DNA from 4 places in the Escherichia sp. XD33 genome. Region 4 is predicted to be linked to each of the others. Evidence: predicted binding sites of a transcription regulator. Region 4 holds the regulator's gene; each other region holds the start of a gene.
The links. Region 4 encodes CRP, which controls carbon source genes, mostly activating them, when cyclic AMP is high. Its sites were predicted from a motif close to ATGTGANNNNNNTCACAT; they were not measured.
Positions count from the first base shown of each region.

Region 1: uxuA (mannonate dehydratase) is a predicted target of CRP. The motif match lies at 930-947, and genes of this name have one in related genera.
Region 2: ompW (outer membrane protein OmpW) is a predicted target of CRP. The motif match lies at 1,494-1,511, and genes of this name have one in related genera.
Region 3: bhsA (multiple stress resistance protein BhsA) is a predicted target of CRP. The motif match lies at 1,244-1,261, and genes of this name have one in related genera.

Region 1 covers NZ_JAENDM010000061.1:16,166-18,369, reverse strand. Annotated here, with positions in the region: gene fimH (type 1 fimbria D-mannose specific adhesin FimH) at 1-412, shown strand, start outside; partial or broken gene K0778_RS22145 (hypothetical protein) at 655-747, opposite strand; gene uxuA (mannonate dehydratase) at 1,199-2,204, shown strand, end outside.
Region 2 covers NZ_JAENDM010000001.1:191,231-193,434, reverse strand. Annotated here, with positions in the region: gene K0778_RS01020 (ferritin-like domain-containing protein) at 1-97, shown strand, start outside; gene K0778_RS01015 (ferritin-like domain-containing protein) at 143-649, shown strand; gene ompW (outer membrane protein OmpW) at 709-1,347, opposite strand; partial or broken gene K0778_RS01005 (YkgJ family cysteine cluster protein) at 1,587-1,676, shown strand; gene K0778_RS01000 (YciC family protein) at 1,704-2,204, shown strand, end outside.
Region 3 covers NZ_JAENDM010000001.1:62,252-64,455, forward strand. Annotated here, with positions in the region: gene K0778_RS00330 (glycine zipper 2TM domain-containing protein) at 1-393, shown strand, start outside; gene comR (TetR family copper-responsive transcriptional repressor ComR) at 455-1,087, opposite strand; gene bhsA (multiple stress resistance protein BhsA) at 1,329-1,586, shown strand; gene ldtC (L,D-transpeptidase LdtC) at 1,669-2,204, opposite strand, start outside.
Region 4 covers NZ_JAENDM010000006.1:134,063-136,266, forward strand. Annotated here, with positions in the region: gene K0778_RS06105 (YccS/YhfK family putative transporter) at 1-939, opposite strand, end outside; gene crp (cAMP-activated global transcriptional regulator CRP) at 990-1,622, opposite strand; gene K0778_RS06115 (OsmC family protein) at 1,924-2,204, shown strand, end outside.

The DNA.
Region 1 (2,204 bases), on a different contig from region 4:
GTTTGTGTGGAATATTTACGCCAATAATGATGTGGTGGTGCCTACTGGCGGCTGCGATGTTTCTGCTCGTGATGTCACCGTTACTCTGCCGGACTACCCTGGTTCAGTGCCAATTCCTCTTACCGTTTATTGCGCGAAAAGCCAAAACCTGGGGTATTACCTCTCCGGCACAACCGCAGATGCGGGCAACTCGATTTTTACCAATACCGCCTCGTTTTCACCAGCGCAGGGCGTCGGCGTACAGTTGACGCGCAACGGTACGATTATTCCAGCGAATAACACGGTATCGTTAGGAGCAGTAGGGACTTCGGCGGTAAGTCTGGGATTAACGGCAAATTATGCACGTACCGGAGGGCAGGTGACTGCAGGGAATGTGCAATCGATTATTGGCGTGACTTTTGTTTATCAATAAAGAAATCACAGGGCATTGCTAATGCAGTTACGCAATATTACCTGAAGCTAAAAACCTGCACGTTAGCCCTTTGTAGGCCAGATAAGACGCGTCAGCGTCGCATCTGGCATAAACAAAGCGCACTTTGCTGGTCTGTTCCCCTCACCCTAACCCTCTCCCCGGAGGGGCGAGGGGACTGTCCGGGCACATTTTTAGACTTTGTCATCAGTCAGAGCCTGCCATTGGCAGGCTCTGGTGTTCTTTTACGCTACCTTGCTAATAATCAGCCCAACCACGGAGTTGACCAGCTCCAGCAGACCCCAGGTTTTCAACGTGTCTTTTACTGACAGGTCAAAATTATCTAAGAGGCATTGCTAATGCAGCGAATGTGTCTGAACCTGCGGTCTTTGTCAGTACCAGCATCAGGCCAATGCCGAATACCACCCAGAGAATGTTAAGCACATGCATAACGTTTTACCTTACCTGGTTGAACCGTTGTTATTTTGGGCGACATGTTATGTAAATTGGTCAACCATTGTTGCGATGAATGTCACATCCTCTGATCAATAACCATCGATTACCCTTTGCTGCAATTTGCAGCAACAACCATGAGAGTGAAATTCTTGTGATGTGGTTAACCAATTTCAGAATTCGGGTTGACATGTCTTACCAAAAGGTAGAACTTATACGCCATCTCATCCGATGCAACGCCACGGCTGCGGTCTGGTTGTTCATCCGGATACCTAAACAACTCCAGGGTTCCGCGTCTCTTTGCTGTGGAACCCACTATGTGAAAGAGGAAAAATCATGGAACAGACCTGGCGCTGGTACGGCCCAAACGATCCGGTTTCTTTAGCTGATGTCCGTCAGGCGGGCGCAACTGGTGTGGTTACCGCGCTGCACCATATCCCGAACGGCGAAGTATGGTCCGTAGAAGAGATCCTCAAACGCAAGGCGATCGTTGAAGACGCAGGCCTGGTGTGGTCTGTCGTAGAAAGCGTGCCAATTCACGAAGATATCAAAACCCACACCGGCAACTATGAGCAGTGGATCGCTAACTATCAGCAGACTCTGCGCAACCTGGCGCAGTGCGGCATTCGCACCGTGTGCTACAACTTCATGCCGGTGCTCGACTGGACCCGTACTGACCTCGAATACGTGCTGCCAGACGGCTCCAAAGCTCTGCGCTTTGACCAGATCGAATTCGCTGCATTCGAAATGCATATCCTGAAGCGTCCAGGCGCGGAAGCGGATTACACCGAAGAAGAAATTGCTCAGGCTGCTGTTCGCTTCGCCACCATGAGCGACGAAGACAAAGCGCGTCTGACCCGTAACATCATCGCAGGTCTGCCGGGCGCGGAAGAAGGGTATACCCTCGACCAGTTCCGTAAGCACCTGGAGCTGTACAAAGATATCGACAAAGCCAAACTGCGCGAAAACTTTGCTGTCTTCCTGAAAGCGATTATTCCGGTTGCCGAAGAAGTTGGCGTCCGTATGGCTGTTCACCCGGACGATCCGCCGCGCCCGATCCTCGGTTTGCCGCGCATTGTTTCCACCATTGAAGATATGCAGTGGATGGTTGATACCGTAAACAGCATGGCGAACGGTTTCACCATGTGCACCGGTTCCTACGGCGTGCGTGCTGACAACGATCTGGTTGATATGATCAAGCAGTTCGGTCCGCGTATTTACTTCACCCATCTGCGCTCCACCATGCGTGAAGATAACCCGAAAACCTTCCACGAAGCGGCGCACCTGAACGGTGACGTTGATATGTACGAAGTGGTGAAAGCGATTGTTGAAGAAGAACACC
Region 2 (2,204 bases), on a different contig from region 4:
TCTGAAAGAAACCCTGGAAGAAGAAAAGGCCACCGACATCAAACTGACTGATCTGGCCATTAATAACGTAAATAAGAAAGCCGAAAATAAAGCCTGAAATATGAATTTTAACTTTTAGTCATTTTATAAAGAGGACATTTTCATGAATCGTATTGAACATTATCATGACTGGTTACGTGACGCCCACGCAATGGAAAAGCAAGCCGAATCTATGCTTGAATCCATGGCCAGCCGTATAGATAATTATCCTGAACTACGCGCTCGTATTGAACAACATCTTAGTGAAACCAAAAACCAGATTGTTCAACTGGAAACTATTCTTGATCGTAATGACATTTCACGTTCAGTCATTAAAGATTCCATGAGTAAAATGGCTGCGCTTGGGCAGTCAATCGGTGGTATATTCCCTTCTGATGAAATAGTCAAAGGCTCTATTAGCGGATATGTCTTCGAGCAATTTGAAATCGCCTGTTACACCTCACTATTAGCAGCAGCAAAAAATGCCGGTGATACAGCTTCAATTCCAACCATCGAAGCGATTTTAAATGAGGAAAAGCAAATGGCCGACTGGCTGATTCAGAATATTCCGCAAACAACTGAGAAATTTTTAATTCGCTCTGAAACTGATGGCGTAGAAGCGAAGAAATAATACCCTTTATACCATGTCCTTATTGACCCCGTATATTACGGGGTCGTTTTTGTGCGGAATTAAAAACGATATCCTGCTGAGAACATAAACACCCACGGATCGAGGCGTACGCTATCGTGTTGCTGTGCACCGCCCAGCTTATAATTGGCGGTGGTATCGATATCCATGTACCACACTGACATGTTAACCAACCAGTCACGGTTAATCAGATAATCAACCCCCACCTGCCCGGCAGCTCCCCAGGAATCTTTCAGACTGAGATCGGAAAGCCCTGCCTCTTTGCCATGATCGTTAAATCCATTATCAAAGAAGGTGGTGTAGTTAATACCTGCCCCAACGTAAGGACGGAATTTGCTGCTGGCATCACCAAAATACCACTGCGCCATCAGTGTTGGTGGCAGATGATGAACGGTTGCAATATCGCCGGTCGCCCGGGTGCCGATTTTATGGCGGAACGGCGTCGCTGCCAGTAATTCCACACCAATGTTGTCGGTCGCCATATAAGTAAACGTAAGGCCCAGTTGCGTGTTATTGGTCACGCTGAATCCACCCAGACTTCCTAACGTACCACCAGCACCTTCTGTTGGACGTACGGTTGCAGAACCTGCACGCATAAAAAATTCGCCTGCTTCATGCGCAAAGGCACTGCCAGAGAGAAGAGTTGTTACTGCCAAAGCCGCCACTGTTAACTTTTTCATATCCGCTCCGTCGTTATGGTTATAAAAACGTGACGAATATACCTACATTGGAGTAACAAATGATCCTACATAGATCACATTACATATGATAATTCACCCTTTATTGATCTGGATTAATTTAGAAGTTGCATTGAGAATCCTGGTTAATGTGATTTAAATCAATTTTTAAATATTTTCGCTACGCAAATATTAACTCGGTCGCCACTTGCCGCGATTTGCCCATGCCTGAAGGCCAGCAATTACCTCCGCTTTACAAAGATATGCTTTTCCATACAAGACCTGATGCTGCCACCCGAGGCTTAACCAGGGTACAATTGCCCGCTAATTAACACCTGCATAAAACTCAAGGAGAGTGCATGTCTATCACGGCGCAGTCCGTATACCGTGACACCGGAAATTTCTTCCGTAATCAATTTATGACCATTCTGTTGGTATCGTTGCTATGTGCGTTTATCACAGTGGTGTTAGGGCATGTTTTCTCACCCAGTGATGCACAGCTTGCGCAGCTCAATGACGGCGTGCCCGTTAGCGGCAGTAGTGGGTTGTTCGACCTGGTTCAGAATATGTCACCGGAACAGCAACAAATTTTGCTGCAGGCTTCAGCGGCGTCCACTTTTTCAGGATTAATCGGTAACGCCATTCTCGCCGGAGGCGTAATATTAATTATCCAGCTGGTGTCTGCGGGTCAGAGAGTCAGTGCGCTGCGAGCTATTGGTGCCAGTGCGCCGATATTGCCAAAGTTATTTATTCTGATTTTTCTGACTACCCTTTTAGTACAGATTGGCATCATGCTGGTGGTCGTTCCGGGAATTATCATGGCCATTTTACTGGCCCTGGCACCGGTGATGTTGGTACAG
Region 3 (2,204 bases), on a different contig from region 4:
CCGCGTCAGGAGTGTCGCAACGTCACAGTGACCCATCGTCGACCGGTGCAGGATGAAAATCGCATTACCGGGTCGGTGCTCGGCGCTGTTGCTGGCGGCGTGATAGGGCATCAGTTTGGTGGTGGTCGCGGTAAAGATGTCGCCACTGTTGTGGGGGCGCTGGGTGGTGGATATGCCGGTAACCAGATCCAGGGCTCTCTCCAGGAAAGCGATACTTACACGACTACGCAACAGCGTTGTAAAACGGTGTATGACAAGTCAGAAAAAATGCTCGGTTATGATGTGACCTATAAGATTGGCGATCAGCAGGGCAAAATCCGCATGGACCGCGATCCGGGTACGCAGATCCCGCTAGATAGCAACGGGCAACTGATTTTGAATAACAAAGTATAACAAGGCTGTACTCTGCAATTTGGCCCCTCATTCGCTCAGGCTGAGGGGCTTTTTTTGCGACTTATTTCACCAGTTCGGGCCATAAACGCAAAGTCGTTCCGGCAATCTGCATCAGTTTTTCCAGCGATGCACCTTCGCGTGCGCTGATCGACATCCCCTGAATAATACAATTAAGGAATTCTGCCAGATGTGTCACGTCACAGTGGGGCGGGATTTCCCCGCGCGCTTGTCGTTGACATAAAAACTGCTGCAAAGTGCGCTCTTGCATCGCATGGCGTGATTTCAACGTATTGGCGATATCTCCTGAATCTGGGGAGAGGGTGGTGCAGTTGTTGATCATGAAGCAGCCTGCCGGGGTGTCTTTGCTGGTAAAGCAGTTGGCGATGGCAGCAAAATAGTCAGCCAGCGCAGACTCCACGCTTTTCTCTTCACAAAACAGCTGTGCTTCATGCTTAGCGGCAAAACGATCGATATAGCGGTCGAGAACGGCACGAAATAACCCCTCTTTGTTGGTAAATTCCGCGTATAGCGTGGGCGCTTTGGCTCCGGTCGCTTCGACGAGGTCCGCAAGAGAAGTCGCTTCATAACCGTGTTGCCAGAACAATTTCATGGCCTTATCAAGCGCGGCATCCCTGTCGAACACTTTTGGGCGGCCACGGCTTTTTTTTACACATTGTGTTGAGTCAGTTGCCATGATGCCGTTGTACCTGGTGACTGTGAATGAAAGGTTATTATAAAAATAATCACCTCCGTTCACCAGTCCAGATTCCATAAAAATAATTGCTTTCTATTTAACTGAAATTTAAAGATTTTTAAATTAATTAATGATTGTTATAAAAAAATATCTTGTATGTGATCCAGATCACATCTATCATTTAGTTATCGATCGTTAAGTAATTGCTTGCGACGTCATTCATCTGCATAAGGCCACTATTATGAAAAACGTAAAAACCCTCATCGCTGCGGCGATTTTAAGCTCCATGTCATTTGCCAGCTTTGCGGCTGTCGAAGTTCAGTCAACGCCAGAAGGCCAACAAAAAGTCGGTACAATCAGTGCTAACGCGGGGACAAATCTGGGATCGCTGGAAGAGCAGCTGGCGCAAAAAGCGGATGAGATGGGCGCAAAATCTTTCCGTATTACTTCTGTAACCGGTCCGAATACCCTCCATGGAACAGCAGTAATTTATAAATAAGCATTAACCCTCATTAATGCCTGCTACTGCTGATTTTTTCCCCGCGACATGCCGTGTCGCGGGGATTTTTTTTATCCAGGATTTACAGAGTTTGTGGGCTCACTTGATGACGGCGGACATCCACCGGCATCCCGGAACGGACATCCATCACATGTTGCATCACTTCAGCGTCAGTTTGTGCTGCATCTTTAAATGATTGCATTGCGCTATTCAGCGTAATTGGCAGCAGCTGCGGATCGTCATCAATCTTCTCTGACAGCGGCTGATGTACTTCAACCAGACGCGCACCGTTTGGTTCGGCAGAGACTTTTATCGGAGTGTTGATGATATTCACTTTGGTGCCTGGGGTGACCTGGCTAAAGAGTGTTTTGATATCGTCATCCCGCAGACGAATACAGCCAGAACTTACCCGCATGCCAATGCCAAAATCGGCGTTCGTACCATGAAGCAAATAAACGCCGCCATAGGCCGCCAGACGAATCGCATGATGGCCCATTGGGTTATCCGGTCCAGCCGGCACTACCGCAGGCAACTCAATTCCCTGTGCTTTATAACGGGCGCGGATGTTTGCCGTTGGCGTCCAGGTTGGGTTTGCACGTTTGTCTGAAACGGTGGTCA
Region 4 (2,204 bases):
AACCGGATTATCCGGATGCTGGCGGGCGATTTTTTCCAGTGCGCCAATTTGCTTTTCCATCGTAAAACGCGTTGGCAGGCGATGGTAAAGAATGTCATCAGCCAGCACGCGCAGGCGAGCGGCGACGGTTTGCGCATTCCAGCGGATAACTTCTTCCGCATGGCTACGCTCGACCAGCTTTTGCACCTCTTCCGGCTGATGCAAACTGACCGAAATATGTTCCTGTAAATCCAGCGCCTCCTGGAAAATACGCAGCATCCGCTTGTAGTCAGTATTATTTTGCGCGGAAAGCATATGCATTTGCTGATAGCACTGGGTAATTAGATCGACCGCTTTTTGCTGGCGCACCAGCAGCGGCGGCAGCGCTTTTTCAGGGTCGGTGTGCTGGGTAAGCAGGCTGTATTTGGCTTCACAATAATCTGCCAGTTCACGGTACAGCAGACTTAGTGACTCGCGCAGCGGTTGTTCGCGCCAGATCCAGAACCAAAACCAGTTAAACAATCCGTACCAGAGAGTGCCCAACGCATAGATGAGCAACGGTTCCCAGACCGGCATGTATCCCGCCAAACTGAGGGTAAAAATGGCGGCGAGCAGCGATGCAGGAAGCAATTTTGCGTGCAATGGCCCCAGCTCAGCAGTGACGCCAAGTACCAGCGTTAATCCGGTCAGCAAAAAGGGCAGGGGAACATCTTTTGCCAGTAGTAGCTGTGTCAGCAAGCTACAGGTGGCAAACAGCGACGCACCAATGATTAAGCGTTTGAAAAAACGTTTATGAGGCGTATCAAGGCCCGCAATATTGCAACAGGCAGGAACGAGGGAGAAGAGCAGACCGAATCGTAATTCGCCAAGCATTAACCCAACGGCCACGGGCAAACATAGCACCAGCGTTTGTCGAAGTGCATAGTTGATATCGGGGTGATAAATCAGTCTGCGCCACATCGGGGGAAACAAAATGGCGCGCTACCAGGTAACGCGCCACTCCGACGGGATTAACGAGTGCCGTAAACGACGATGGTTTTACCGTGTGCGGAGATCAGGTTCTGATCTTCCAGCATCTTCAGAATGCGTCCCACGGTTTCACGAGAACAGCCGACAATCTGACCAATTTCCTGACGGGTAATTTTGATTTGCATACCGTCCGGGTGAGTCATAGCGTCTGGTTGTTTTGCCAGATTCAGCAGAGTCTGTGCAATGCGGCCCGTCACGTCGAGGAACGCCAGGTTGCCCACTTTCTCTGAAGTGACTTGCAGACGACGCGCCATCTGTGCAGACAAACGCATCAGAATGTCCGGGTTTACCTGAATCAATTGGCGAAATTTTTTGTACGAAATTTCAGCCACTTCACAGGCGGTTTTCGCACGTACCCATGCGCTACGTTCCTGGCCCTCTTCAAACAGGCCCAGTTCGCCAATAAAATCACCCTGATTCAGATAGGAGAGGATCATTTCTTTACCCTCTTCGTCTTTGATCAGCACTGCCACAGAGCCTTTAACGATGTAGTACAGCGTTTCCGCTTTTTCACCCTGGTGAATAAGCGTGCTCTTGGATGGGTACTTATGAATGTGGCAATGAGACAAGAACCATTCGAGAGTCGGGTCTGTTTGCGGTTTGCCAAGCACCATGCGCGGTTATCCTCTGTTATAAGCTTTCTCCAGAGCCAGATAACGCCGCTGTCTCTGGATTGCCGAAATATGCTTCCCGCTACCTGGGAAGGGGCTATCAACTGTACTGCACGGTAATGTGACGTCCTTTGCATACATGCAGTACATCAATGTATTACTGTAGCATCCTGACTGTTTTAGCATAGCTTTCGCTTTGTGTCTCCTGGTGTCTCGCTTCAGCATGACCCAGGTCGCCTTCCGTTGCGCGATTTGGTTAGTACGCGTACTCTGTCAGGAAAATTGACGCAGTGGAGTAGCAAAAATGCAAGCGCGAGTGAAGTGGGTCGAAGGGTTAACTTTTCTGGGCGAATCTGCCTCTGGTCACCAGATTTTAATGGACGGCAACTCAGGCGATAAAGCACCAAGTCCGATGGAAATGGTGTTGATGGCGGCGGGTGGTTGCAGTGCCATCGATGTGGTTTCGATCCTGCAAAAAGGGCGTCAGGATGTGGTCGATTGTGAAGTAAAATTGACCTCTGAACGCCGCGAAGAGGCACCACGCCTGTTTACGCACATTAATCTGCATTTTATCGTCACCGGTCG